3 regions of the Pseudoduganella dura genome follow, and region 2 is predicted to be linked to each of the others. Evidence: predicted binding sites of a transcription regulator. Region 2 holds the regulator's gene; each other region holds the start of a gene.
What was found. Region 2 encodes sigma-54, which starts transcription at its own class of promoters, with help from an activator protein. Its sites were predicted from a motif close to TGGCANGNAANCTGCTTT; they were not measured.
Positions count from the first base shown of each region.

Region 1: the regulator sigma-54 is predicted to act here: its motif matches at 4,621-4,638, upstream of GJV26_RS10400 (flavin monoamine oxidase family protein).
Region 3: the regulator sigma-54 is predicted to act here: its motif matches at 4,937-4,954, upstream of GJV26_RS18985 (formate/nitrite transporter family protein).

Region 1 covers NZ_WNWM01000002.1:2,364,059-2,374,066, reverse strand. The annotation lists gene GJV26_RS10410 (DEAD/DEAH box helicase) at 1-2,160, shown strand, start outside; gene GJV26_RS10405 (TnsB C-terminal domain-containing protein) at 2,433-4,217, shown strand; gene GJV26_RS10400 (flavin monoamine oxidase family protein) at 4,695-6,269, shown strand; gene GJV26_RS10395 (c-type cytochrome) at 6,266-6,667, shown strand; gene GJV26_RS10390 (RidA family protein) at 6,680-7,174, shown strand; gene GJV26_RS10385 (TonB-dependent receptor plug domain-containing protein) at 7,303-9,774, shown strand; gene GJV26_RS10380 (alpha/beta hydrolase family protein) at 9,838-10,008, shown strand, end outside.
Region 2 covers NZ_WNWM01000002.1:2,525,187-2,535,194, forward strand. The annotation lists gene rapZ (RNase adapter RapZ) at 1-120, shown strand, start outside; gene GJV26_RS11090 (diguanylate cyclase) at 251-1,897, opposite strand; gene GJV26_RS11095 (amidohydrolase family protein) at 2,253-3,239, opposite strand; gene GJV26_RS11100 (enoyl-CoA hydratase/isomerase family protein) at 3,247-4,329, opposite strand; gene hpf (ribosome hibernation-promoting factor, HPF/YfiA family) at 4,487-4,861, opposite strand; gene GJV26_RS11110 (RNA polymerase factor sigma-54) at 4,953-6,428, opposite strand; gene lptB (LPS export ABC transporter ATP-binding protein) at 6,435-7,199, opposite strand; gene lptA (lipopolysaccharide transport periplasmic protein LptA) at 7,196-7,843, opposite strand; gene lptC (LPS export ABC transporter periplasmic protein LptC) at 7,874-8,467, opposite strand; gene GJV26_RS11130 (KdsC family phosphatase) at 8,499-9,041, opposite strand; gene GJV26_RS11135 (KpsF/GutQ family sugar-phosphate isomerase) at 9,041-10,008, opposite strand, start outside.
Region 3 covers NZ_WNWM01000002.1:4,331,673-4,341,680, reverse strand. The annotation lists gene GJV26_RS19005 (phytanoyl-CoA dioxygenase family protein) at 1-332, shown strand, start outside; gene GJV26_RS19000 (sugar phosphate isomerase/epimerase family protein) at 329-1,147, shown strand; gene GJV26_RS18995 (transposase) at 1,353-2,138, shown strand; gene GJV26_RS18990 (bifunctional protein-serine/threonine kinase/phosphatase) at 2,282-4,015, opposite strand; gene GJV26_RS18985 (formate/nitrite transporter family protein) at 4,063-4,875, opposite strand; gene GJV26_RS18980 (CHASE domain-containing protein) at 5,187-7,457, opposite strand; gene GJV26_RS18975 (hypothetical protein) at 7,638-7,964, opposite strand; gene GJV26_RS18970 (MarR family winged helix-turn-helix transcriptional regulator) at 8,097-8,546, shown strand; gene GJV26_RS18965 (M1 family metallopeptidase) at 8,815-10,008, shown strand, end outside.

The DNA.
Region 1 (10,008 bases), 160 kb from region 2:
CAGACCATTCCCCACCTGCTGGCCAACCGCGACGTGCTCGGCACCGCGCAGACCGGCACCGGCAAGACGGCCGCGTTCGCGCTGCCGATCCTGTCGCGGATCGACATCCGCCAGGTCACGCCGCAGGCGCTGGTGCTGGCACCGACCCGCGAACTGGCGATCCAGGTCGCCGAGGCGTTCCAGCGCTATGCCGCCAATATCCCGAATTTCCACGTGCTGCCGATCTACGGCGGCCAGAGCTACGGCCCGCAACTGTCCGCGCTGCGGCGCGGCGTGCACGTCGTGGTCGGCACGCCGGGGCGCGTGATCGATCACCTGGACAAGGGTTCGCTCGACCTGTCGAAGCTGAAGACGCTGGTGCTCGACGAGGCCGACGAGATGCTGCGCATGGGTTTCATCGACGACGTCGAGCGCATCCTGCAGGAAACGCCGGCATCGCGCCAGACCGCGCTGTTCTCGGCCACGATGCCGTCGGCGATCCGCCGCATCGCCAACACCTACCTGCGCGACCCGGCCGAAATCACGGTGGCCGCCAAGACCACCACGTCCGAGAACATCACCCAGCGCTACTGGCTGGTATCGGGCATGCACAAGCTCGACGCGCTGACCCGCATCCTGGAAGCGGAGCCGTTCGACGGCATGATCGTTTTCAGCCGCACCAAGATCGGCACCGAGGAACTGGCCGAACGCCTGGCCGCGCGCGGTTTCTCCGCCGCCGCGATCAACGGCGACATGCAGCAGGCGGCGCGCGAACGCACGATCGGCCAGCTCAAGGATGGCAAGATCGATATCCTGGTGGCCACCGACGTGGCCGCGCGCGGGCTGGACGTGGAGCGCATCAGCCACGTGGTGAACTACGATGTGCCGTACGACGCGGAAAGCTACACGCACCGCATCGGCCGCACCGGCCGCGCCGGCCGCAGCGGCGATGCGATCATGTTCATCACGCCGCGCGAACGCACGCTGCTCAAGACGATCGAACGCGCCACGCGCCAGCCGATCAAGCCGATGGACCTGCCGACGCTGCAGGCCGTCAACGACGTGCGCATCGCCAAGTTCAAGGACCAGATCACGGAAACGCTGGCCGAAGGCGGCCTGGAGCAGTTCCAGGCGCTGGTTGCCGACTACGAGCGCGAACACGATGTGCCGGCCAGCGAAATCGCCGCCGCGCTGGCGAAGCTGGCACGCGGGAACACCCCGCTGCTGCTCGACAAGAAATCGGAAAAAGGCTGGCACGAGGATGGCCGCCCGGCGGCGCCCCAGCGCGAAGAGCGCGGCGCCCGCCCCGATCGTGGCGACCGCGGTGACAGGTTCGAGCGCCCGGAACGTGCCGAGCGCCCGGAACGCCCGGCCTATCCCAAGAAAGAGCGCATCGCCCGCGAACCGGAGCCGGGCATGGCGACGTACCGCATCGAAGTGGGCTACGAGGACGGCGTCAAGCCGGGCAACATCGTCGGCGCGATTGCCAACGAGGGCGGCGTCGACTCCAAGTTCATCGGCCGCATCGAGATCTTCGAAGACTACACGGTGCTCGACATGCCGGCCGACCTGCCGGCCGACGTGCTCGACACGCTGACCGGCGTGCGGGTGGCGGGCCGGCCGATGCGGATTCGCCGCGACGGCGAGCCCGCTGCGAACGTGGCGGGCGCACCGGCGCCGGCACCGGCCAGGGCGGCGCCGAAAGCGGCGCCGAAGCCGGCACGGGAGTCGGCGCCCGAAGCGGCACCGAGGGCCGCGGCACCGAAGGCAGCGGAATCCAGGGCAGCGGAACCCAAGGGCCTCGATGCCGTGGTGGCCGACGCCGTGGAGGAAGAAGCGCCGAAGAAGAAGCGCGTCAAGGCGCAGGACGGCCTGGCAATGCGCGCCTACCGGATCGAAGTGGGCACCAACCACGAGGCCACGCCGTCGAACATCGTGGGCGCGATCGCCAATGAAAGCGGGCTGGAAGCGCGCTACATCGGCCGTATCGAGATCTTCGAGGACCACACGGTGCTGGAAATGCCGGACGGGATGCCGGACGAGATCTTCCGCCACCTGGGCAAGGTATGGGTCGGCGGCCAGCAGCTGAAGATCAGCAAGGCCGATGCGATGCCGCCGCAGTCCGGCAAGCACACGCCGCCGAAGAAGCCGGTCGCCGGCAAGGCGAAGGCCAAGCGCTAAGCGCTAAGCGCCAAGCGCCAAGCGCCAAGCGCCAAGCGGGCACCGGCCAGGCGCCGACACGGATGGGCCGCCCGCATGGGCGGCCCATGTTCATTATGGACACGCCCTGTAAGCCATTAGTAAGATTGGTGCACGGACACGGTGCCGTGCCTGCACCACGATAATGCCCATCGCGCCCGCCGAAGGGTGTTTCAGGGCCCAATGACCTCGGCAGAGGCTGGCCCGATACTTGCATAGACATCTGCATTATTACTCTCCACCGAGGAGGGCGGATGTTACTGCGAAACGACTTACTTCAATATGGCGCGCCACGGCGCCGCACGATGCGGGTGCTGTGGATCGACCCGGCGCGCACGATGGCCTGGCTGTTCGACATGGACGGCAAGGGCTGCGACGTGGAGCCGGCGCGGCTGCCGGAACTGGAAGCCGACCTGGCTTCGGGCCGCGCGCGCCGCCTGGCGGACGATCCCTGGCTGGTCGTGGCGGACCAGGAGGCGATCAAGCCGGGCCACCTCGCGCTGCGCGAGCGGGCCTGGGCCATCGTCGCCGAGCTCACGGGCGACGAACCCGGCATCTACGAATCGCGCCGGCGCGGCCAGATGATCGCCGACTACACGGCACGCCACGGCGTATCGCACCCCACGATCTACCGTTACCTGCGCCGCTACTGGCAGCGCGGGCAGACGCCGAACGCGCTGCTGCCGGACTATTCGAACAGCGGCGCGCGGGGCAAGACACGCGCCTCCACCGCCGGCATCAAGCGCGGCCGGCCGCGCCGCGAAGGCGCGCCACCGGGCGTGAATGTCGACGAGCCGATGCGCCGCGTGTTCCGCGTTGCCGCGGCCACCTATACCGGCACGCGTTTTTCGCGCCGCGGCGCGTATGAAGCGATGCTGCGCGAATTCTTCTGCGAACGCCGCGTCGTGCCCGACACGATGCACGTGGTGCGCGCCGCCGCCAGCGATGCCGTGCCGAGCTTCGGCCAGTTCAGCTACTGGCTCGACCAGGGACGCATCCTGCGCCCGGCACCGCGCCCTCTGCCCCTGGCGCCGCATGCGCTGGTGGATGCGGAAGGGCGGCCGGGTGCCGCCTTCCAGGTGGCCGCCGTGCGCGCGGACGTGCAGCTGCTGGCCGGCGGCGACCGCCGCCGGCTGGCCGGCCGGCCCGTCGTCTACCTCGTCAGCGACATGTTTTCCGGCATGGTCACGGGCTTTCACGTGAGCCTGGAGGCACCCGCCTGGCAGCATGCGCTGACGGCGCTCGCCAACTGCGCGGCGGACAAGCCGCGCCTCGCGCTGCGGCACGGCCGCGCGATCGCCGCGCAGGACTGGCCCTGCCGCCACCTGCCCGACCGGCTGCTGGTGCCCGGCGCGCTGGCCGGCGGCGACGGCGGCCGCGCATTGCAGGACAATTTCGGCATACGCTGCGTGACGGGCATTCCGGCCGAGGTGCCGGCGCGAACCGCGCTGGAGCGCCGTTTCGGCCTGCTGCGCGCCGACGCGCCCGCGCTGCCGTCCTCCACCGCGCCCGAACTGGGTGCGCTCGATGGCGCGCTCGACATCGGCCAGTTCCGCCGCCTCGTCATCGACGCCATCCTCGAGCACAACCTGCAGGGCGACGGCAAGGGCCCGGCGCCATTGCAACTGTGGGACTGGGGCATGCGCGAGCGCGGCACCGCTCTGAAGCAATACGCCGAAGACCTGGTGCGCTGCGCGCTGCTGCCGCTGCAGGATGCGCTGGTGACCGAGGAGGGCATCAGCGTCAACGGCCAGCTGTACACCTGCGCCAAGGCGGTGGAAGAGCGCTGGTTCGAACGGGCGCGCCAGCGCGGCCGCTGGGTGGTGCGCGTGGCATGCGACGACAATGGCGAGCACGACGGGATCATCGGCGATGGCGTCTACCTGCCCGACCCGGCCGCGCCGATGCGTTTCCATGCCTGCCAGCGCAGCACCGCCACGGCGCGCCCCTTCCCGCAGCCCGAAGCGCCGGTCCGCCGCCCGCAGGCGGCCGGCCAGTACCCCAGCTTCGAACGCATCATCGCCGGGTTCGTCGGCTGACCTTTTTTCAACCTCGTCGTATTTTCAGCGCGCCACCCGGCGCGCTTTTTTTTGGCCTGGCGCCGGACAGCCCGGCTTCCGCCCGGTGGACATCTTTGATCTTGCACAGACTTTGACCTGGCGTCTGACCCCAGGCCATTCTTTGATCTTGCACAGTCTTTGACCTGGGGCCTGGCCCCAGGACATTTGCTGCGCTACATCAAGGAATGCGCGATGGCCCCGCTGCGTCGTGCTGGTGCATGGCCCGGCGCCGAACGGACTGTCGCGCTTTCGCACCCATCGAACAAAGTGTGACGCCCATGTCGGCCCGCCCTCCGCGGCACGCGCCGCCATGCCACGCCAGGCGCCGTGGCCGAAACGACTTCATTCGCCTCGCCGAAAAGAGTGCTTTCCGGACAAGCCGTGGCACACCGATTGCTAGATACCTATGTGCAAGCAAGTTCACCAACACAAGGGGCTGCGATGACGAGTGGATTGATGAAAGCGGTAACGCGGCGCGATTTCCTGTACCGTGCCGCCGCGGTGGGCGGGACCGGGCTGCTGCTGAACGCGATGAATGCCTGGGGCATGGGCATCGGGTCGACGATGTCCGGCCCGCCGGCGCTGAGCGGCAGCGGCAAGGGCAAGTCGGTGGTGATCCTCGGCGCCGGCCTGGCCGGCATGACGGCCGCTTACGAGATGGCCAAGCTGGGCTACCGCGTGCAGGTGCTGGAAGCGCGCGGCTTTGCCGGCGGCCGCTGCCAGACCGCGCGCAACGGTTTCGAGCTCACGGAGCTGGGCGGCGAAACGCAGCGCTGCGCGTTTGAAAAAGGGCAGTACATCAACCACGGGCCGTGGCGCATTCCGCTGCACCACCAGTCCACGCTGCACTACACGCGCCAGTTCGACGTGCCGCTGGAAGTGATGGTCAACGATAACGACCATTCGTTCGTCTACCTAGAGAATGGCGGCCCGCTGTCGAACCAGCGGCTGCGCCCGGCGCAGATCAAGGCCGACCTGCGCGGCCACGTGGCCGAGCTGCTGGCCAAGACGGTGCAGGGCAACGGCCTCGACAAGCAGCTGACCGGCGACGACCAGCGAGCGCTGCTCGACTACCTGAAGCACGAGGGCCACCTGGAAGCGGGCGACCTCAGCTACAAGGGCCGCAGCGGCCGCGGCTTCGCCGTCAATCCCGGTGCCGGCATGAACCCGGGACCGGGTTCGTTCTCCGATCCGCTGGCCTTCCACGACCTGCTCGCCTCCGGCGTGGGCAAGATCTACAGCGCGGTGCAGGATTACCCGATGCAGAACACGATGTTCCAGCCGGTGAACGGCATGGATTCGATCGCCAAGGCATTCGAAAAGCGCGTGGGCCGCCACATCCGCTACAACGCGGAAGTGCAAAAGATCAGCCACGGCGAGAACAGCGTGACGATCGCCTTCAAGGATACGAAGAGCGGCAAGGAAAGCACCGTCACGGCCGATTTCTGCCTGTGCACGATGCCGCTGTCCACGCTGCGCATGGTCGATACCGATTTCTCGGACGCCTTCAAGGCCGCGATCAAGTCGGTGGCCTATGCGCCGGTGGGCAAGATCGGCCTGCAGATGAAGCGCCGCTTCTGGGAAGAGGATGAACACATCTACGGCGGCCACGTGCTGACCGACATGAAAGGCATCAACACGATCTCTCTGCCGTCGACGAGCTGGCAAAAGAAGAAGGGAGTGATCCTCGGCTACTACAACTACCAGAGCGCGGCGATCGAAGTGAGCGGCCTGAGCCCGGCCGAGCGTGCCGAGTTCGCGCTGGCCGCCGGCGAAAAGATCTTCCCCGCCTACCGCGATTCGTTCGACAACGCCTTTTCGGTCGCCTGGCACCGCGTGCAGTACAACCTGGGCGGCTGGGCCGAGTGGAACGACGACAGCCGCAAGAACGCCTACCCGACGCTGCTCGAAGGCGAAGGCCGCGTGCTGCTGGCCGGCGAACACCTGTCCTACCTGACGGGCTGGCAGGCCGGCGCGATCGAATCGGCATGGCAGCAGATGGCGCGCATCCATGAAAGGGCGATGGCATGACGCACCATGTTTCAGCCTTGATGGCATTGGTCGGCTTCGTGGCCGCCACGCCGCTGCACGCGGCGGCCGCCGACGGCAAGGCCGTCTACCAGAAGAATTGCGCGGCCTGCCACCAGGCCAGCGGCAAGGGCATTCCGGGCGCGTTTCCCGCGCTGGCCGGCAATTCGCTGGTGCAGGGGCCGGCCAGGGAACCGGCCACCGTGCTGTTGAAAGGGCGCGGCGGCATGCCGGACTTTTCGCAGAGCCTGAACGATGGCGACATCGCCGCCGTGCTGACCTATGCGCGCTCCAGCTGGGGCAACCAGTCGCCCGCCATTGCCGAAGGCGATGTCTCCGCACTGCGCACCGAAATTTCGGCCGAGGTTTTCTCGGCCGGACAACTGTCCAACAAACACTGAAAGAGAGGCTTCATGAAACAGCACATCGCCGCCGCCCTGTTGATGGCCGCCGCCGTCGCCACCACTTCGGCCAGCGCGCAGGAAATCGTGCGCCACAAGATTCCCGGCTCGGATTTCCCGATCGCGCAGGCCGTCACGCTGCCGGCCAGCGCCACGATCCACTTCATCAGCGGCCAGGTGCCGCCGATGATCGACAAGGCCGCCAGCCCGGACTCGATCGCCGCCTACGGCGATACGAAAACGCAGACCGTGGGCGTGCTGAAGAAGATCGAGGAGATCCTGAAGGGCATGAACCTGACGATGGGCGACGTGGTCAAGATGCAGGTGTTCCTCGTGGGCGATCCGTCGAAGGGCGGCCGCGCGGACACCAAGGGCTTCATGGAAGGCTACACGCAGTTCTTCGGCGGCACGCAGCCGAACCTGCCGGCGCGCGCCGTGATGCAGGTGGCCGGGTTGAACTCCACCGGCTGGCTGGTCGAGATCGAGGTGGTCGCCGCCAAGAAATAAACCCGCAACGCTGCAAGGACTGAGAGGTCCGGGGAAACTGCCGGCGCGCATGCCGGCAGGGGGACCCTTTTTCGTCCGTTTTTCGCTGCATCCAGTTTTCCATCTTCACTACAAGAAAAGGAATCACAATGCACAAGGCCATCATCAAGTCGGGCGCCGCCGCCATGCTGCTGCACACCGGATTATCGTTCGCCGCCGATCCGGTCGGCGCACCGGAGCCCGAACCGCAAGCGGAAAACATGGCCGGCGCCGCCGGCGCACCAGTTTCGATGGGGGCCGTGATCGTGACCGGCACCCGCGCCAGCGGCCTGAAAGCGGAAAACAGCGCCTCGCCGATCCAGGTGCTGGACGCGGCCTCGCTGCAGCGCACCGGCCAGCCGGACCTGATCCAGGCGATCGCCCAGAACATCCCGTCGTTCACCGCACAGGCCTTCGGCGGCGACACGGCCAACCTCACGCTGTCGGCCCGGCTGCGCGGCCTGTCGCCGAACAACACGCTGGTGCTGGTGAACGGCAAGCGCCGCCACGGCACCGCCAACCTGGCCGTGCTGGGCGGCCCGTACCAGGGCGGCGCGGCGGCCGACCTGAACTACATCCCGGTGGCCGCGATCGACCACATCGAAGTGCTGCAGGATGGTGCCGCCGCCCAGTACGGCACCGACGCCATCGCCGGCGTGGTCAACATCATCCTGAAATCGAACAACCAGGGCCTGTCCGGCAACGTCAACGGCGGCGCCTATGTCGACGGCGGCGGCCACACGGGCGACGGCACGGCGAACATCGGCTTCCGCCTGACCGACAAGGGCTTCCTCAGTCTCACCGGCGAATCGCGCTACCACGGCTACAGCGACCGCGGCAACATCGACCCGCGCGTGACGGCGCCGCAGAACATCGCCAGCATGCCGCTGCTGCAGATCCCCGGCTACCCGCACCTGAACAAGATCGCCGGCGATGCCCAGTACCACCTGAACACGCTGGCGGCCAACGCGGGCTACGACATCGACGACGACACGTCGCTGTATGCCTTCGCCACCTGGGGCAAGAAGGAAGCGCGGGCCTACGAGAACTACCGCATGCCGAACCGGCTGCCGGCCGTCTATCCGCTGGGCTTCAGCCCGAAGGAAACGATGAAGGAAACCGACTACGCGATCACGGCCGGCGCGCGCGGCAAGTTCGGCGGCGCATGGAACTGGGAAGTTTCGAGCACGTACGGCCGCGACAAGGCGGAAATCGGCGTGGTGGATTCGGCCAACGTTTCGCTGTACAACGACACCGGCTTCACGCCCACCGTGTTCCATGCCGGTACCTTCATCGCCAGCCAGTGGACCAACAACTTCGACGTCTCCCGCGAGATCGAGATGGGCTGGGCCAAGCCGTCGACGTTCGCGATGGGCCTCGAGCACCGCGTGGACGAGTACGAGATCCAGGCTGGCGACGAGTTCTCGCGCTACAAGGAAGGCTCGCAGTCGTACCCCGGCTTCTCGCTGACGGACGCCGGCAAGCATGACCGCAACAACAAGGCGATCTACGCGAACTTCATCACGTTCCCGATCGCCGGCCTGACGGTCGACCTGGCGGCGCGCTATGAACACTTCAGCGACTTCGGCAACGCCAAGGTGGGCAAGCTGACCAGCCGCTACGACTTCACGCCGACCGTCGCGCTGCGCGGCACGTTCTCGAACGGTTTCCGCGCACCGACGCTGGCCGAATCGTACTACTCGGCCACCAACGTCGGCCCCACCAGCGCCTTCGTGCAGCTGGCGCCGAATTCGGCCGGCGCGAAGCTGGTCGGCATCGACGGTCTGAAGCCGGAAGCGTCGACCAACCTGTCGGCCGGCATCGTGCTGAACCCGGCGAACAACGTCTCCGTCACGCTGGACGCCTACCAGATCAAGATCCGCGACCGCATCGTGGGTTCGGGTTCGGTCTACGGTTCCGGCGGCGCCGTCAACTCGCCGGCCGTGGTCTCGGCGATCCTCGCCAACGGCAACATCCTCGACCCGACGGTCAGCGAGACGGGCATCAACATCTTCACCAACGCCGTCAACACCCGCTCGCGCGGGCTGGAGCTGGTGGCCACGCTGAACAGCAACTACGGCCAGTACGGCCGGGTGGACTGGTCGCTGGCGGCCAACTGGAACCAGGTACGGGTAACGAAGATCAACCAGGCGCCAACCCAGCTGCAGCCGCAAACGCTGCTGGACCGCACGGCGATCTCGAACCTGGAGACCGCGTCGCCGAAGACCCGCGTCAACCTCGGCGCACTGTGGCGCTCGGGTGCCTGGACGGTCAACCTGCGCGAGGCGCTGTACGGCAAGGCCTTCACGTGGGAATCGCCGAACGGCGGCACCTACTACAAGAACGAGATCGGCTTCACGGCGATCACCGATCTTGAAGTGAGCTACAAGCTGAACCCGAACTGGACGCTGTCGGCCGGGGCCAACAACCTGTTCAACGAGTATCCGGACGAGGTGAACAGCGAACTGATGGCCGTGTACCGCGCGAACCTGGACAACGCGGGCGTGACGAAATACCCGTCGTTCTCGCCGTTCGGCATCAACGGCGGCTACTACTACGCGCGCGCCAGCTTCAAGTTCTGATCGAACGCAACGCGATGGGGCAGGGCGCTATACTGCGCCTTGTCCCGTCTTTCATTGGCCGCCATGTTCAGGATCCTCCGCCACTCGCTGCTCGCCGCCGCCACGATCGGCACCGCCGGCGCCGCCCCCATGACGCTGCAGGATTACCAGGCGCTGGACGGCCCGCCGCCGGAGCGGCGCATCGCCTACGGCAACGCGCCTTCCCAGTTCGTGGAGCTGTTCCGGCCAAAGGGG
Region 2 (10,008 bases):
CTGACGGTGGCGATCGGCTGCACCGGCGGGCAGCACCGCTCGGTGTACATGGCCGAGCGGCTGGCAAGGCATTTCAATGCGGCGGAGCGGGTGGTGCTGCGGCACCGTGAGCAAGCCTAGCTAGACGGTGCAAAGGAGTGTGCGCTTGCAAGCGCACACCGCTGCGCCAGCGACGAGCAGGGCTCGTCGAAACCATGGCTACGCCATCGCGAACAAAACTAATAAACTTGCGCTGCGCGAGAACCCCTTCTCAGGCAGCCATCTGGACGTTATTCCTGCCGCGGCGTTTCGCTACATACAGTGCCGCATCGGCAGCCCGGACCAGGGCGTCGCCATCCAGCCCGAAGACCGGGTGGCTCGCGACGCCGAACGAAGCTGTCACCGGTGGGATATCACGCCCATCGTGCTCTATCCGCACGGCTTCGATAGCCTGGCGGATCATCTCCGCCCGTTCCATCGCCATGCCTTCCGAACAATCAGGCATGACCACGATCATTTCCTCGCCGCCGTATCGGCAAACGATGTCCGCCTTTCGCACCGCGGCTTTCGTGGCCGTGGCGACAGCCTTCAAGACCACGTCGCCAGCATCATGCCCAAAGGTATCGTTCAGGCGTTTGAAGTGGTCGACATCGAACATGATCACGGAGAGCGACGCCTGATTTCGCACGCTACGAGCGAGCTCGCGTTTCAGTGACTCTTCAAGGAACCTGCGGTTGTACAGGTCGGTCAGCGGATCGATAATCGACTGTTCACGCAAGGCTTCCCGCAGCCGGACATTGGACAATGCAAGCGAGACCTGTTCCGCCAGTACGTTCACCAGCTCACGATGCAGCTCGAAATTCTTGTCTTCCAGCTGGTCTACCTTAACCGACATTAACCCCAGTACCGCGCCCTGGGTCACCATCGGGATACAGAGATGGTGTTTTCGCGGCTCGCTGAGCAGGTGGTGGCAGCATAGATCGGTATCGATGTGGTGATCATGAGCTCGACCGAAGCGAAGTGCCCAACAGTCTTCTGATGAAATGACGGAATCCGCCTCATCGTGGCCAAAATTCGCCAGCGGCTCCAGAACTTCCTGGGAATCACGGTACAGGTAAACCGTCCCGGACACGTTTGGCAACAAAGCCGTAAGGCATGGCGTCAGTACCGCCGAGGTGTCATTGAGCGTCTGCACCGAGTCAAGAGCCTGTAGCAGGCGGGCACTGCCCGACATCATCGAGTTGCGCGTTTCAGCCAGCACAACAGCTTCTTTCAGCTTATCAGCAGCAAGCGCACGATCTTTGAGAAGCCGGCGAACGCTCAATACCGCCGTCCCAAGCAGTAAAGCATTGAACAAGCCCGCAAAGGCACTGTAATACGCAACCTGGGCCGATCCATCCACCAGGGTCTTCCGGGCGAGATTTCGTCGCTCTGCCATCAACGTAATCTGCTTGCCGATGAGGGCCCTCAGCTTGTCCATTTGCGCTTTGCCAAGCGCGGTCGATGCATACAGGCTCTCCGGTGTCGCGCCATGGTTTCTGCGTGCAAAAATGCTATCGGCTGCGTTCGACAGCTTGGCGTCGGTGAGCTCGTTTATTTGCCTGATCGCCTCTCGCTCATTGTCATCCAGTGCCCCCTTCAGGAGCTCGCGCTTCAATGACGGAATCTCGAGAACTGCTGCTGTGTATGGATCGAGAAAAGCGTCCATCCCGCTGAGCGCGAAGCCTCTCTGACCAGACTCCACATCCCGCAACATACCCAGGAGATCTGTGTAGGCTGTCTGGCGATCTGCCGCAATTTTGAGCTGTGGTACACCTTCGCTGACGCGATTGTTGATAAAAAACGGGATAGCTGCCACGACGGCAGAGACAACGACTGCAACTATGGCGATATGTCGAACACGAGCTTCGGCAGGCATAACAAAAATCGTATAACCAGGGAGGTTTGGCCTGGTATTGAAGAAGCTGCGGGGATGGAGCAGGGACTGCACTTTACCATGATACAAAGCAACTATCAGGTCAATAGCCCTTTACAATGAGAATTAGTTGCCAGGGAACAACTAAACTAGTGGTGTATCGGACAACCGGACAGGAAAAAGCCGCGTGGCGGCCCGACCATCGCCCGTCCTGTCGTACCGATGCAGGACGAACACCCGGCATTCACTGGAACTGGGCATCGTGGCGCCGCCCCCCGTCTGGCAACGGAAAGCACTGTTCCGCAGTGCGCGAAGCATGCGCCGCGAAATCCCTGCCTTGAACCTCCAGCGACGGCCGCTACCGCATATACGGCGCCAGGTTCCCCGCGATCTTCGCGAATTCCGCGTCCGTCAGCGGCAGTTGCCGGAACGCGGCCCAGCTTTCGCGGGGCCGCAGGTTCTTGCCGGCGGCGGCGTCCGAGCCGAACAGGATGCGGTCCGTGCCGATCTGCCGGATGCGCTGCGCCAGCTTCGCCTGTTGCGCCGGCGTGATCTCCGGGTTGGCCATCGTGGCCACGTCGAACCACAACCGTTTCGTGCGCCGGTCGTGCGCATCCACCGCGGCGGCCAGCACGCCCAGCGCCTCGTCCGACGGCGCGTCGTCGTAGCCTGGGCCGGTGCCGGCCAGGTGCGCCACCTGCACCGTCACGTCCGGCGCGGCGGGCAGCAGCTGTTCGAGGAAGACGCGGGCCTGGGCGGCGCCGTACGGCCGGTGCTTCGATACCGATGCCCGCATGTGCACGGCGATCGCCATTTTCTTCGCGTTGGCGGCCGCGAACACGTCGCGCAGCCGCGCCGCATGCTCGGGCAGCTCCAGCTGCACATCCGAGTTACCGAAGTGCAGCTTCAGGCCGTGCTTCAGCCCGGGCAGCGCCGCGCAGCGCTCCAGCTCTTCGAGCGCATAGTCCTTCAGCGGGTTGACGCTGCAGAAGGCCAGCAGCCGGTCCGGGTACATGGCCGCCTGCGCCCCGTTGAAGTCGTTCTCGGCGCGCACCTTGGCCTGCTCGTCGTCGATCCTGCGCGACGGGCTGCCCCACACGTAGGCGACCGACAGCAGCACGGCGCGCCGGATGCCGGCCGCATCGAGCAGCGCGATCACATCCTTCGCGGCGATCGCTGGCGGCCCGCCGGCCCCGGTATCGAGCAGCCGCGCCATCGCCGGACTGAACAGGTGCTGGTGGTGATCCGCAACGGGCACCGGGCCGGCGGCCGGCGACGGGTCCGCGCCGAAGGCCGGCGCGGCCAGCGCGGCGGCGGAGAATGTCAGGAAAGCGCGGCGGTGCATGGCGGCCTCACAGGTGGCGCAACGGGTGGGCCCACGTGGGCCAGGCAGGTTCGAAGAAGCGCGCCACCATGTCGTCGGTCACACCGTCCAGCGACGGCGGATTCCAGCGCGGCGCATTGTCCTTGTCGATCGCCAGCGCGCGCACGCCTTCGATCACTTCGCCGTGCTCGAACGTGCGGCGCACCAGGTTGCGCTCCATGCGCAGGCAATCGGCAATGCCCATCGTGGCACCGCGCCGCATCATCTCGAAGGTCACGCGCATCATCAGCGGCGAGCGGCGCTCCATCGCGGCCAGCGCGGTGCGCGCCACCGGATGATCGTCACTGCGCAGCGAAGCGACGATCTCGTCCACCGAGCGGTGCGCGAAATGGTCGTCGATCAGCGCGCGGTGCGCCTGCAGCGCGGACGGGCCCGCTTCATGGCGCAGCGAGCGGCCGAACAGCGCCACCGCTTCGCGCAGGCCCGCACCCGCCGTGGAGCCGACCAGGTCGGCCAGCTGCGGCAATTCGGAGGCCGGCACGTAGTGGTCGGCCAGGCCGCAATACAGGGCATCGGGCGCGTCGATCGCCAGCGCCGTCAGTGCCAGGTACACGCCCAGCTTGCCGGGCGCGCGGGACAGGAAGTAGCTGCCGCCCACATCGGGAAACAGGCCGATATTCACCTCCGGCATGGCCAGCCGCGTGCGGTCCGTCACCACCCGCACGCCGCATTGCGGGCCGCCCTGGGCGATGCCCATGCCGCCGCCCATCACCACGCCGTCCATCACGGCCACGTAGGGTTTCGGAAAGCAGTGCACGAGGTAGTTCAGCGCATATTCCTCGGTGAAGAAATCCTCGATCTGCGCGCTGCCGCCCTGCGGCGTGGCGCGACCGGCCGCGTGGAAGAAGCGGATGTCGCCGCCCGCGCACAGCGCCTTCTCGGTGGTGCTGCGGATGACCACGGCGGAAATGTCGTCATTGTCGCGCCAGTCCAGCAGGGTGCCGGTAATCGCCCGAATCATGTCGAGCGACAGCGCGTTCATGGCCTTGGGCCGGTCGAGGGTAATGAAGCCGGTGTCGTTACCCACCTTGGCATGGACGTGGTCGGTCATGGTGTCTCGTATCGTTGTCGTTATGGCCCCATTCTAGCCATGGATGCGAACCATGTGGCGGAAAGCTTTGCCCCGAATGTAAATGGGACACATGATGCGGATATAACAAAGGGCGCATTGCAAGCGCCCTTCTGTTGCACGGTACCTGCGGCGGTCGTTATGCAGCCGGCGCGGGAATCTCGCTCTCGCCTGCGCTCTCGTTCTCGCTCAGGTGCTTGATCGTTTCATGATTGTGGTTCTGCACTTTATCCTTGTGCTTCATGACCTGGCGGTCCAGCTTGTCGATCAGCGTGTCGATCGCCGCATACAGGTCGTGCGCGACACTTTCCACGAACACGGTCTTGCCCGACATGCGCAGGTTGATTTCCGCCTTCTGCCTTTTTTCCTTCTCGGTGAGATTATCTACACTCAGGATCACACTTACATCGATCAATTGATCGAAATGACGTCTAACGCGTTCCAGCTTGCTCTGCACATACTCGCGAATGGCAGGGGTTACGTCGATATGGTGTCCACTGATGGTCAGATTCATACACACACTCCTAAAGAAAATATTGCAGGTTCATGCGGTCTCCATTGACAAGACATGGAGGCGTAGAGGAACCCGAGCACAACCAGGATTTCTACAAGGACTTGCGGAGGCTGACTGGGGGAATTTTCAATGCTTCGCGATATTTGGCAACAGTGCGTCGCGCAATCACCATGCCTTGTTCACCCAGCATGTCCGCAATCTTACTGTCGGATAAAGGGTTCTTCGGGTCTTCGGCTCCTGTGAATTGCACGATCAGCGCCCGTATCGCAGTCGAGGAAGCTTCCCCACCAGCTTCGGTTGCGACATGGCTGCCAAAAAAATACTTCAACTCAAACATGCCGTGCGGGGTCAGCATATATTTTTGAGTTGTTACCCGAGAGATAGTGCTCTCGTGCAGGCCCAGTGTATCAGCAATTTCACGCAACACAAGGGGCCTCATTGCCACCGCGCCATGCGAGAAAAAGTTCTTCTGCCGCTCGACAATGGCCTGGGCCACCCGGAGGATCGTGTCGAAGCGCTGGCGCATGTTCTTGATCAGCCACTTGGCTTCCTGCAGCTGGGCATTCATCTGCGTTTCGCCCTTGCCCTGCTTGAGCAGGCTGGCATACAGCGCGTTGACGCGCAGGCGGGGCATCACGTCGTTGTTCAGCGTGACGATCCAGCCGTTGCGTCCCCGTTTCACGACGACATCCGGTACCACGTAGTCTGACACGTCGGCCGCGAACGCGGCGCCCGGATGCGGGTTGCACTGGCGGATCACGGCCTGCGCTTCGCGCAGGTCTTCGTCGTCGCAGTCGAGCGCCTTCTTCAGCTTGTTGAAATCGCGCTGCGCGAACCACTGCAGGTGTTTCTCGACGATGCACAGCGCCATCCGCCGCGTGACCAGCGGCACGCCCGACATGCGCCGGATCTGCAGCGCCAGGCATTCGGAGGCGTTGCGCGCGCCGATCCCGGCCGGGTCGAAGCTCTGCAGCAGCTTCAGCGCGGTGCGCAGCTCGTCGGCCTCGATTTCCAGTTCCTCGGGCAGGCGGGCATGGATCTCTTCCAGCCCTTCCTCGAGGTAGCCGTTGTCGTCGAGCGCATCGATGATCAGCTCGACCAGCCCACGGTCGCGCGGCTCCAGCACGGTCACGCGCATCTGTTCCATCAGGTGCTCGCGCAGGCTGCGGTGGCTCGCTTCGAGCTGGGGGCGGGAATCGTCGTCGTCCGGGCCCTTGCCGCTGCCGGCATTGCTCCAGTCGGTATCGCCGGCGCCGGCATCGAGGCCTTCGCCGTCGCCGCCTTCGAACGGCTCGGGTTCGGCCGCCGCCGGCGCATCCTGTGCCGGCGGCCCTTCCGGCGGCGCTTCGCCGTTGGGCTGCGCATTGTTGATGGCGCCATCGCCGAGCAGGCGCACCGAGCGGTCGAGCGGATCGTCGAGCCTCTCGAGCAGCGGGTTATCGGTCAGCAGCTGCTCCAGTTCCTGGTGCAGCTCCAGCGTGGACAGTTGCAGCAGGCGGATCGACTGCTGCAGCTGCGGTGTCAGCGCGAGGTGCTGGGAGGTGCGGAGTTGCAGAGACTGTTTCATGGCTGATCACATACGGAAATGTTCACCCAGATACACGCGGCGTACCGACTCGTCCGCAATGATGTCGTCGGGTCGGCCGGAGGCCAGTACGCTGCCCTGATTGATGATATACGCCCGGTCGCAGATGCCCAGCGTTTCGCGCACGTTATGATCCGTGATCAACACACCGATGCCGCGCCCTTTCAGGAAACGCACGATGCGCTGGATTTCGATCACGGCGATCGGATCGACGCCGGCGAACGGCTCGTCGAGCAGCACGAAGCGGGGGTTGGTGGCCAGCGCGCGCGCGATTTCCACGCGGCGGCGTTCGCCGCCGGACAGCGACAGCGCCGTGTTCTCGCGCAGCTTCTCGATCTGCAGGTCGGCCAGCAGCGCGTTCAGGCGCTCGTCGATCTCCGCCTTGCCGAGCCCCTTGCCGTCGACCTTCTGGATCTCCAGCACGGCGCGGATGTTTTCCTCCACCGTCAGCTTGCGGAACACCGACGCCTCCTGCGGCAGGTACGACAGGCCGAGGGTGGCGCGCTTGTGGATCGGCAGGCTGGAAATATCGGTACCGTCGAGGTCGATCGTGCCGGCATCCGACGCGACCAGCCCCACGATCATATAGAACGACGTGGTCTTGCCGGCGCCGTTCGGGCCCAGCAGCCCCACCACCTCGCCGCATGCCACCTGCAGCGACACGTCATGCACCACCTGGCGCTTGCCGTAGCTCTTTTGCAGCCCGCGCACGAGCAGCGTGCTTTCGCAGCCTTCCACCGCCTGCGCCATCATTGCCCCGCTGCCGGCGCGGCCGGCGGTTGGGTGGAGGATGGGGCAACTGCGGGTGCACCAGCGGGCGCACCGGCGGGCGCGTTGGCGGGCGTGCCCGCGGGTGGTTCCGTGCGTTTCGGCTGGATCACCATCGTGCCGCGGCCGGCGCCCGGCTTGTCGGCCCCGGTGCTCGTGTTGCGCACGCTGAAGAACTCGCGGCGGCTGTCGTACGAGATGAACTCGCCTTCGACCTCGTCGCTCGGCTTCTTGCCTTCGAGCCGGCGGATCTTCGCCTTCGAATACATCTTCACCAGTTCGGCCTTTTCATCGTACTCGATGCGGTCGGCCTCGCCTTCCATCCACTGGTCGCCTTCGCCGTCGCGCTTCTGGCGGAATGCCACCTTCTTGCCACCGCCGGTCAGCGTGGCCAGCTGGTAGCCGTCCGGCGTGTAGGTGACCACCGCCTTGTCGGCCTTCATCCGCAGCGTGCCGCGGGTCAGCGTCACGTCGCCGGTGAAGGTGTACACCTGTTTCACATCGTCCGCATCGAGGCGGCCGTAGTTGATTTCGGTGGGCTTGTACGAATCGGCCTTCTCGGCGGATGCAATGCCCGCCGCTCCCAGGAGCAGCACCGGCAATAGCGCCGACAGCATGAGTTTCTTCATTTCGATTCCTATCTGCGAATTCTGTTTGACCTATTGCCTCGGACGGGGCGGATACACGATGGTGCCCTGCCCCAGCGTCAGCTGGCGCGTCGCATTGTTGGCTTTCATGCCGATGCCGGTGGCGGTGGCACCGCCGCTTTCCATCCGCACCGGCAAGTCGGTTTCCATGCGGTCTTCGTCCGGGTAAATCGTCAGCTTCTCGGTGGCCAGGTGCATGTCGCGCGCGGCGGGCGATGCGGCCCGGTCGATCTTCACGTTCTTCGTCAACGTCACCCGCGTGTTGTCCTGGTCAACGCGGGCCTGCTCGGCGTGGATATCCATCGGCGGCTTGTCGCCGGCAATGCTGCGCACCACGGGCTTGACGATGTCCGACGAATCGTCGGACGGGCGGTGGGTCAGTTTATCACCCGAAATGATGTAGCTGGGTTGCCCGGTCTTCGTCATGCGCACGAACGAGAAGTGTTCCACGATGTAATCCGGTTCGTCGACCTTGATGCCGGCCTCCATGGCCTCGCCGGTACGGTTCATCAGCTCGACCAGCCAGAACGAGCCGAGGGCGCCGAACAGCGCGAGCAGCATGCCGATCGACAGGCGGTAACGGTGTGCGGTTCGCTGGTTGCGCATGGCTTCTCCCATTTGATGTCAACCCCGCATGTCAGATCAGGAACTGGGCCAACACGCGGTCGTAGCTGCCCTGCGCGCGCAGCACGAGTTCGCACGCTTCGCGCACGGCGCCATGGCCGCCCGGATTCTTCGTCACGTGATGCACGCGCGCCAGCACTTCCGGCCGGCCGTTCGGCACCGCCAGCGCGAGGCCCACGCGCGTCAGGATCGGGATGTCGACCACGTCGTCGCCGATGAAGGCCACCTGCTCCTCGGTGAGGTTCTGCTGGGCCAGCAGCGCCTTGAACGGCGTGAGCTTGTCGTGCCCGCCCTGGTGCACGAAATCGATCGTCAGGTCCTTCGCGCGGGCCGTCACCTGCGGCGAGCGGCGCGCGCTGATGATGGCCGTCAGCACGCCGGCTTCCTGCAGCAGCTTGATGCCCAGGCCGTCCTGCACGTTGAAGGTCTTGAACGCCTCGCCTTCGGCGCCGTAATGCAGGGAGCCGTCCGTCAGCACGCCGTCGACGTCGAAGATGAACAGCTTGATTTTCGCGGCGCGGGCCAGGAGGGCCGCGTCGATCACCGTGGATTTCATCAGATCACCTTTGCGCGGGTCAGGTCGTGGATGTGCAGCGCGCCGACCAGCGTGCCGCTGTCGTCGACCACCAGCATCTGGTTAATGCGGTGCTCTTCCATGATGGCGACGGCGTCGACGGCCAGGTTGTCCGGCCCGATCGTGCGCGGGTTGGGATGCATCGCGTCGCCGATGACGACCTTGCCGAAGTCCTGCACCTTGTCGATCATCCGGCGCAGGTCGCCGTCCGTGAACACGCCCACCGGGCGGTATTGTGCATCGACCACGGCGGTCATGCCCATGCCTTTTTGCGTGATCTGCATCAGTGCATCCGGCAGCCGGGTATCCGTCGCCACCGCGGGGATCGCATCGCCCTGGCGCATGATGTCGCGCACGTGCGTCAGCAGGCGGCGGCCCAGCGCGCCGCCCGGGTGCGAGCGGGCGAAATCCTCTTCCCTGAAACCGCGCAGGTCCAGCAGCGCCACGGCGATCGCGTCGCCCAGCGCCAGCGTCACGGTCGTGGAGGCGGTCGGCGCCAGGTTCATCGGGCAGGCTTCCTTGGCCACGGAAACATCCAGGTGCACGTCCGCCAGTTTCGCCAGGCTCGATTCCGGCTTGCCGGTCATCGAGATCACCGCGCCGCCCATCCGCTTGACCACCGGCAGGATCGCCATCAGTTCGGTACTTTCGCCCGAATACGAAATCGCGATGAACGCGTCGTCCGGCGTGACCATGCCCAGGTCGCCGTGCGCCGCTTCGGCCGGATGCACGAACAGCGCCGGGGTGCCGGTGGACGCCAGCGTGGCGGCGATCTTGCGGGCGATGTGGCCGGATTTGCCGATGCCGGACACGACAACGCGGCCCTTGCAGTTCAGCAGCAGCGTGACGGCTTTCCCTACGCTTTCATCCGTTTCCAGACGAGAATGCAAAGCGATCAGCGCATCCGCTTCGATCTGCAGGGCTTCGCGCGCCAGCACCAGCGCACGGC
Region 3 (10,008 bases), 1.8 Mb from region 2:
AAGACGCGACGCTGGACAACGGCTGCCTGTGGGCCGAGCCGGGCGGGCACCGCACGCCGCTGCGCGAACGCTTCGTGCGCAGCGGTGACGACATCGCGGTGGAAAAACTGGATGCCACGCCATGGCCGGACGACAGCACCGCCGTGCCGCTCGAATGCAAGGCCGGCGCGCTGGTCTGCTTCCACGGACTGCTGCCGCACTACAGCGCGCCGAACCGCTCGGCGGTATCGCGCCATGCGTACACGCTGCACGTGACGGACGGGCGCACGGTCTACTCGCCGCGCAACTGGATCCAGCGCGACGAATCGTTCCCGGTACGGGGGTTCGTGTGACGGCGATCCGCATTCTCGCTCCGCAGTGGGGCAACAACGAACTGTCCGCGCCGGTGTTCATCGAGCGCGTGCTGGAGGCGGGGTTCGACGGCATCGAGATGTCGCTGCCGGACGACGGCGCCGAACGCGAGGACTGGCTGCGGCGTATCGCCGATGCCGGGCTGGACCTCGTCGTGTCGCAATGGCAAACGGTGTTCCACACCGAGTTCCATGCCCACCGCATCGCGCTGCAGTCGCTGCTGGCGCAGGCGTGCGCCGCGCGGCCGCTGCTGGTGAATTCGCAGACCGGCAAGGATTTCTATACGCAGGAGCAGAACGAGGAACTGATCGCGCTGGCCGATGCAATCGCCCGCGAGCACGACGTGCCGATCGTGCATGAAATCCACCGCAGCCGTTTCTCCGGCCACCCGATGCTGCTGCGCCCCTACCTCGAGCGCCTGCCGGGCCTGCTGTTGACGGCCGACCTGTCGCACTGGTGCGCCGCCTGCGAATCGCTGCTGGAAGACCAGCCGTCCACGCTCGACACCGTGCTGCCGCGCGTGCGGCACATCCACGCCCGCGTGGGCCACGCCCAGGGCCCGCAGGTGCCCGACTTCCGCGCCCCCGAATACGCCGTCGAACTGGCCGCCCACCTGGGCTGGTGGGACCGCATCGTTACCCTGCGGCGCGCCGCCGGCGCCCCGCTCGTCACCATCACGCCGGAATTCGGACCGGCGCCCTATACGTTCCGGCTGCCCTACTCGCAGGCGCCCGTAGCGGATGCGTGGGAGCTGAACGTGGCGATGGCTGCGCTGCTGCGGGAGCGGTACCGCTGACAGTGCCAACGGCTGAGCTCGTGTCACTCTGGTGCCAGGCACCAAAGTGACATGCTGCGGGAGCGTTAGCGCTGACAGTCCCAACGGCCGAGCTCGTGTCGCTTTGGTGCCAGGCACCGAAGTGACACTGACTCATCAGCAAAGTTGCGCATGCATGCGTGACCGAACTCAGCGCATCGTTTGCGGACGGTGCTAACTTGCCTGCATGGGCAGACCAAACAGAATCCAGTTTTCAGGCGCGATTTATCACGTGACATCACGCGGGAACCGTCGCGCGAATATATTCGTGGATGACCGCGACCATCTTGCTTGGCTTCGCTTGCTGGGCGAGGCGGCAACGCGATTCAACCTGGTGGTCTACGGACTTTGCCTGATGCCGAATCACTTCCATTTGCTGGTCGAAACACCGGACGCAAATATCTCGGCAACCATGCACTACCTCAACGGGAAATACGCACAGAAGTTCAACTGGCGCCATGGCTTGAGTGGCCATGTATTCGAACGCCGCTGCTACCTCGAACTGGTGGAACGGCAGGAGCATCTTCTCGAACTGCTCCGTTACATCGTGTTGAATCCAGTCCGTGCGCAGCTGGCCGCGAAAGCCGATGATTGGCGCTGGAGTACGCACCTGCATGTCAGCGGTATCAAAGCCAGGCCGGAATGGCTCAATTCAATGTGCGTCATCGACCAGTTCAGTGGCGCGGCCTTGGCCGAGCGCATTCAGGCATACCGGGCATTTGTAGATGCCGGCACCGGGATCAAGAGGCGCCCCGTGGCAGCCATTTCCCGATACATCGATCTTTCCCAGGCATTCACCGCAATTCCAGTCCTTGATGAACTGGAAAGAAATCTGCCCAGCCGTAATGCCGCCATTGTGGCTGCCTGGATGAGTGGCGCCTATTCTCGCGATCAGATCGCCCGGCATTTCAATATATCCGTCAGAACTGTGAGCCGGATTACCTCGGCCGGCGTGCCCGGCTCTGCCTGCTGACCCGATCTTGCCTGCAATACAACCGGCGCACTAACGGCCGGGTTCGTGTCACATCGGTGCCTGGCACCAGAGTGACAAATGGCCGAGCCCGTGTCACATCGGTGCCTGGCACCAAAGTGACACGGGCTCGGCAACAGGTGCCGCTATCGCCGCAGCGCCAGGTCCACCACCAGTGCCAGCAACAGCACGAACGACATCCCCTTCCAGAACGCCACCGGATTGCGCTCGATCAGGGGCGGCCGGGTGCGCGCGAGGAATGCGTGGTTCGGCCGGTGCAGGTCGAAGACGAATTCGGAAACGTCTTCATGGCGCCTGTGCGGATCGATCGACACCGCCTTCTCGATGGCGGCATCGACCCAGGCGGGAATCGACGGGTCATGGCCGCGTGCCGGCGTATAAACCAGCTTGCGCTGCGCGGCGCGGTTTTTCGCCTGCGGGATGCGCACGTCGTACGGCAGCTGCCCGGTCAGCATGTGGTAGGCGAGCAAGCCCAGCGAAAACACGTCGGAGCGCACCGTGCCCGGCTCGCCGAGGAAGTATTCGGGCGCGGCATACAAAGCCGCTCCCGCCAGCGTGGCCCCGCCGCCGCCGGGAGAGAAAGGCGTCATTTCCATTACGCCGGCCACGCTGGCCGAGCCGAAGTCGATGATCCTGGCGGTGCCGGTGCGGTCGACCAGCACATTTTCGGGGCGGATATCCTGGTGCAGCATCTCCAGCCGGTGAAACGCGCGCAATCCCTTGGATACCTGCGAAACGATATCGCGCACGGCGTCCAGGTCCGGCTTGCCGCGGTCGCGCAGCCATTGCGCCAGCGTGACCCCTTCGATATATTCGGTCACCAGGTAGACGTAGCTGCGCTTGCGCTCCGTGACGACCGGCTCGATCACATGCGGGCTGACGATGCGCCGCGCGATCCACTCCTCCATCAGGAAGCGTTCCAGGTAGACGGGATCGTCGCGCAGGTCGATCGACGGCGTCTTGATGGCCACGCTCTCGCCGGTGGCCAGGTCGAGTGCCAGGTAGACGTGGCTGCGGCTGCTGCCGTGCAGCGGGCGCATGATGCGGTAGCCGTCGAATTCGCTGCGCGGCTCGAACTGGGGCGGGAACGGCAGTTCCGCCATCTGCTGCAGCAGCTCGCCGGCGTCATGCGCCTGCAGGGTTTCCACCCGCACGAGCTGCACCGTGATGTTGTCGTCGCTGCCGTTCGACAGCGCACGCGCCACCAGCAGCCGCGCCGCTTCATCCAGGTCGGCGCCCGCCGACAGCGCTTCCTGCACTTCGGCCGCGGACACATGTTCGTGCAGGCCATCGCTGGCCAGCATGAACAGGTCGCCAGGCTGCAGGCTTACCGTGCGGTAGTCGATTTCCAGGTGCGCATCCACGCCCAGCGCGCGCGCCAGGTAGCTCTGCCCGGGCGAGAGCGACACCCTGTGGTCGACCGTGAGCGGTTCGAGCGCCCCCGCATGCACCCGGCAGATGCGCGTATCGCCCACGTGGAACAGGTGCGCGGTATTCGACTTGATCACCATCGCCGACAACGTGCACACGTAGCCGCGGTCCTTGTCGTAGCGGCCCTGGCCCTGCTGCGTCTGCGCATGCAGCCAGGAATTGGTGGCGGCGAGCACCCGCTCGACCGACGTCTTCACCGACCACGCATCGGAAGTGCAATAGTAGTCTTCAAGGAAGGCGGCCACCGCCGTCTCGCTGGCGATGTGGCTGACATCGCTGCTGCCGATGCCGTCGGCGACGGCCAGCGCGGCCCCCTTTACCGACAACTGCGGCTCGCGCGGCACATAGCTGCCGTGAAAGTCCTGGTTGACGGCCTTGCGGCCGGGGTCCGTGTGCTGGCCGATGGACAGCGTGAGTCGCGCGGGCATGGTGGGTAACGGATGCCGGCCGCTGGTGCAGGGCCGGCATGCCCGGATCAGTTGAACTTGCGCTTGGCGGCGGTCTTGATGTGCGTGGTGTACAGCGTGAGGCCGGTAAACGCCAGGCCGCCCACCAGGTTGCCCAGCACGGTCGGGATCTCGTTCCAGATCAGGTAATCCATGATCGTGAAATTACCGCCCATCATCAGGCCAAACGGGAACAGGAACATGTTCACCACCGAGTGCTCGAACGCCATGAAGAAGAACAGCATGATCGGCATCCACATGGCTAGCACCTTGCCGCCCACGGTCGTGGAAATCATCGCGCCCACGACGCCCATCGAGACCATCCAGTTGCACAGCATGCCGCGGATGAACAGCGTGAGCATGCCGGCCGATCCGTAGGCGGCGTAGCCGGTCGTGCGGTTTTCGCCGATGTGCGCCACGGTCTGGGCGATCTTGCCGCCATCGGTGTTGAAGCCGAACGTGAACATGTAGGCCATCAGCACGGCCACGGTCAGCGCGCCGAGGAAGTTGCCGACGAAGACGATGCCCCAATGCTTCAGGATGCGCCCGACGGTCACGCCGGGACGCTTGTCGATCAGCGCCAGCGGCGTGAGCACGAACACCCCGGTCAGCAGATCGAAGCCCATCAGGTACAGCATGCAGAAACCCACCGGGAACAGGATGGCGCCGATCAGGGGAACGCCGGTTGCGACCGAGCAGCTGACCGCGAACACGGCCGCCAGCGCCAGGATCGCGCCGGCCATGTAGGCACGGATCAGCGCATCGCGCGTGGCCATGTAGATTTTCGATTCGCCCGCATCCACCATCTTGGTCACGAATTCCGTCGGCACCAGGTACGCCATATTGCTTCTCCCCTTGAAGTTTTGATCGATGTACTGAAAATTCAGTCTCTTTACTTGAAGCGAAGCAAAAACCGGGCCCGACAATGCACGCCGGGCCGTCCAGGCATGCCGGCGCACGATATTGGCCGGCGGCGCCATGCGCTGGTGCACCGGCGCACCAGCAAGGACTGCCGCGCCCGATCGGGGAGCGCCGCATCGAATAAAGTTGTTTTGGCGTTTGCGCGGCAGCGGTCCATTCTGGTGCCGCGCACGATGCACGGCACCGTTCGGGAGCGTTTGCCTGCCCGTGGTGCATGCCGGCGGCGTGGCGGTCAGGCAGCGGCGGCGTGCGGTACCGTGCGCGGCAGCATGAGCACCACCGCCGTGCCGCTGCCTGGCGTGGACTCCACGCGGATGCTGCCCTTCAGCACGCCCGTGACGATGTTGTAGACGATGTTCATGCCCAGCCCGGAACCGCCCTGCCCCATCTTGGTGGTGAAGAACGGATCGTAGATCTGGTGCAGCGTGCGGTGGTTCATGCCCACGCCGTCGTCCATGAAGCGCAGCTCGACCATGTCGCCGTCCAGCGCACGGGCGGCGATCGTCACCAGGCCGTCGGGCCGGCCGACGAACGCATGCAGCAGCGCATTGTTGATCAGGTTACTGAGCACCTGGCTGATGCTGCCCGGGTACGAGTCGCAGTCGAGGTTGCCCGGTATGTCGACCCGCACTTCGCAACCGGCGCGCCGCAGTTGCGCGGAATAGGTCGCCAGCGTGTCGTGCACCACGCTGGCCAGGTCGAAGCGGCGCCGCTGGTCCGATGTCTGGTCGACCGCCACCTGCTTGAACGACGTGATCAGGTCGGCCGCCTTGCCGAGCGCGCCGGCGATGATGCCGCAGGCCGTCTTGGCATCGTTCAGGTGCGCTTCCAGCGCCGAGCGCCGCACGCCGGGGCCTTCGAGCTGGCGTTCGAAGTCGGCCACCATGTCGGCCAGCGCGGTAGCCGTCAGCAGGCTGTTGCCGATCGGCGTGTTCAGTTCATGCGCGATGCCGGCCACCAGGGCGCCCAGCGCCGCCATTTTTTCCGAGGTGATCAACGTATCCTGCGCCTGCCGCAACTGGTGCAGCACATTGGAAAGCTCGCGGTGCGCCTCTTCCACCTGCTCCTTCTGCTGCGCCACCTCGTGCAGGGTGCTTTCGAGCGCGGCTTCGGTGTGGCGCCGGTCGCTGATGTCGCACAGCACCCATACGCAGCCCTTGTCCGGCGCCTGCCGGTCCAGCATGCGCCCGTTGACGATGCACCACAGGCTGTCGCCACCGCGCCGGGTCAGTTCCAGCTCGCGGTGCATGCGCTGCCCGGCCAGGCCGCAGTCGAACGGGTCGCTCCCATCCGGCACCAGCATCGTGGTCGGCTGGCCGGCCAGCGTGCCGTTCGGGTAGCCCAGCATTTCCTCCAGGCCGCGATTGCAGCGCACGATGCGGCCATCGGAAAACAGGCCGATGCCCACCACGGCGCTGTCCTGCAATGCGCGCTGTTCTTCGAGCGCGGCACGCAGCGTGTGCGCCAGCGCGCGCCGCCGCTGCAGCGTGACCAGCAACACGCCGATCAGCGTGCTGATCAGGAAGCCGCAGCCGCCGATCAGGTAGATCGTTTCATGGCCGCGTCCGTAGCGGCTGCCGTCGTACCCCTGCACCTGCAGCAGCCAGCGGCGCTGGCCAACGTTCAGCACCGCCTTCGACAGCAGCCCCGGCACCGTGCGGCGCGCCTCCCGTGCGCCGCCCAGCTTGCCCGCGCTGTCGAACAGCAGGCCGTCGATCGTCGGTGTCGGCGGCGTGCCGTCGAGCACATAGCCGGTATCGTGGATCACCACGTGCACGTGGCTCAGCAGCTGCGGTTCGATCACTTCGCGCATCAGGTCGGTAACGCGGAACACGATCGCGACAAAGCCCACCAGCGCATCGCGCCGCTGCTCCACGGTACCCAGCGGCACGTTCTTGCGGTAGACCGGCAGGCGCGCGATGAAGCCGGGCTGGCCGCTGGCATCCTGCACCAGCGTGATGCGCTCCGTGGCCACCAGCTCGCCGCTGTCGCGCCCCAGCTCCAGCGCGCGCAGGTGCGCCGGCAGCGCGGCCAGGTCGAGCCCGAACGCGTTCTCGTTGCCGGCCATCGGTTCGGTATAGACGATCGGATAGTGTTCGGCGCGCTCGATCACGGGATGGATGCGGTAATCGGGATAGCCGCCCGGCACGATGCCGGTATCGGCGCGCACGGTCGCCACGTGGCGGGGCAGTTCCGCTTCGGGTACGCGCAGCACCCACTGGATTCCCTGGAACCCCGGATAGCGCTCGGTCAGGTGCAGCTCGGCCACGTAGCGATGGAAGTCGGCACGGCTCATCTGTCCATGCACGCTGAACGTGCCGCGGATCGCCAGCAGCGTGTCGAAGTAGGTCTTCAGGCGCGCCTCGGTATCGCGCGCCACCTTGTCCATGTCGTGGCCGAAGCGGTCGGCGATGTGACGGTCCTGCGTTTCCATCGCGAACAGACATGCCCAGGCGGTCAGGCAGATGCCGACGGTAAAGGCCAGGTAACCCTGTGCACGCATGAAGTCCCCTGCTTGTGCTTATTCTGCAAGCGACTATAGCATGGGGCGATTGGCAACCGGGTTGAAGAAATTGGCGGCGGACAGGCGCGCGGACAGACCGCGTGCATGGCAACCCGACCGGGCGCAGCAGTGTGCAACGAGGAAAATAAAACGGCGCCTTGCGAGAAAGCGCCGCGGGGTTTACTCGATCAGGGCCGGGGAGCCGTCTTCGAGAAATGCGCCAAAGCAGCGCGTGCATTCCAGGCAGAACAAGTGCGGTACCCGCACGTTTTTCTGTCGCAATACCAGCTGCAGATGGCCTTCGGCACACACCGGGCAGGTTTCGCGCATGGTGCCACAGGTACGGATTTCATCCGCAAGATAGGTATCGTCATAGCGCACCCCGTCGACCACGGCCTGCGGGTCGAGCTGAACGAGGTACAAGTGCGCCTGGCCGGCCCGCTGGTCGGGTAGCCGCGAATAAAGCTCGCTTGCGTGCGAGGTAGCTCGGTTGCTTGCACGATCCATTCTGAACCTCCTCGCCCGCCATGGGGGAAAGACGGGCCCGATCACGATAGCCAAATCGGCGCGCGCTGGCAAGCACATTCCTCCACTCAAAAGTAGGTTGCAATTAGATCGCACGCTATTTATACTGATCCCATGAACACGACGATCCCCCCTCATGTACCGCAGCTCGACCAGCAGCTGTGCTTTGCGCTGTACTCCAGTGCGCTGGCAATGAACAAGCTGTACCGCAAGCTGCTGCGCAAGCTCGATCTCACGTATTCCCAGTACCTGGTGATGATGGTGCTGTGGGAGCGCAACGAGCAGACTGTCAGCGAACTGGGCGACAAGTTGTTCCTCGATTCGGCCACGCTGACGCCGCTGCTCAAGCGGATGGAACAGGCCGGGCTGATCACCCGCACGCGCTGCGCGAACGACGAGCGCCAGGTCATCATCGCGCTGACGCCGGAGGGCGACGTCCTGCGCGAACAGGCCAGGGAAATCCCGGCCTGCGTGCTGGCGGCCAGCCAGTGCAGCCTGGACCAGGTGCATGACCTGAAACGCCAGCTCGAAACCCTGCGCACCAGCCTGTCCGACGCCGGTTGACCCCTGGTGCGTCGCAGGAATACTACACAACTGAATTCCCCCGGACGGCGGACGTCCGGCCGTGTTCCTGCAACGGCGCCCTGTGCAGTCCATCCGTGTCCGGCGCGGACGTCCGCATGGGCAATGTTTCAGGATTGTTACAATCGCGTCGCCTGCGCGAGTTGATGCGCGCGCTTAGAATACCCCGGCTGTTTCCATAAAAACACGAAGGAGTTCCGCCCGGCCAGACCCGGCATGGCGCGGTCCCCTTACCTGCCCTGGGGTATCAATGAAGCGCCTGCCTATCGTAATCGCCGCCAGCCTGACCGCACTCGGCCTGGTTGCCTCCGCCATCGCCGCCGAGCCGCCGGCCGGCAAGTTCGACGACAAGTTCCGCCAGCTCGACGAGCTGCTGCCCACCGCCACCCAGTACCGCACCGCCTCCGGCGCGCCGGGCCACCAGTACTGGCAGCAGCGCGCCGACTACACGATCCGCGCCACGCTGGACGAAGCGAACCGCAGCATCACCGGTACGGAACAGATCACGTACCACAACAATTCGCCCGACACGCTCACGTACCTGTGGGTCCAGCTGGACCAGAACATCTACAAGCCCGATTCGGATGCGCGCCGCGTGCAGACCGCGCCATCGCGCGAGGCATGGATGAAGCCGCAGGGCGACGAAGGCGGCGCCAAGTTCGAAGGCTTGCGCAGCGTGCTGACCGGCCGCGAGTTCGACGGCGGCTTCAAGCTGTCGAACATCCGCACCGCCGGCGGCGCCCCGCTGAAATTCGCCATCAACGGCACGATGATGCGGATCGACCTGCCGTCGCCCCTGAAACCGGGCGACAGGGTGTCCTTCGGCATCGACTGGTCGTACAAGATCAACGAGCAGAAAGTGCTGGGCGGCCGCGCCGGCTACGAATATTTCGAAGACGACAAGAACGCGCTGTTCGAGATCGCCCAGTGGTTCCCGCGCATGGCCGCGTACTACGACGTGGCGGGCTGGCAGCACAAGCAGTTCCTGGGCTCCGGCGAATTCACGCTGGAATTCGGCGACTACGATGTGAAGCTCACGGTGCCGGCCGACCACGTGGTGGCGTCCACCGGCGAACTGCAGAACCCGGGCGACGTGTTGAGCGCCGCCCAGCGCGATCGCCTGGCGAAAGCCCGCACGTCGAGCAAGCCGGTGATGATCGTCACCCAGGCCGAGGCCGAAGCGGCGGAAAGGGCTGGCAACAGCGCTGCCAGCAAGGCCACCAAGACCTGGCACTTCAAGGCGAAGAACGTGCGCGACTTCGCGTTCGCCTCGTCGCGCAAGTTCATCTGGGATGCGCAGGGCTACAAGAAGGACGGCACGAACGTGCTGGCCATGTCGTACTACCCGAAGGAAGGCAACCCGCTGTGGGAACGCTATTCGACGGCGTCGATCATCCACACGATCGAGCAGTACAACAAGTACAGTTTCGATTACCCGTATCCG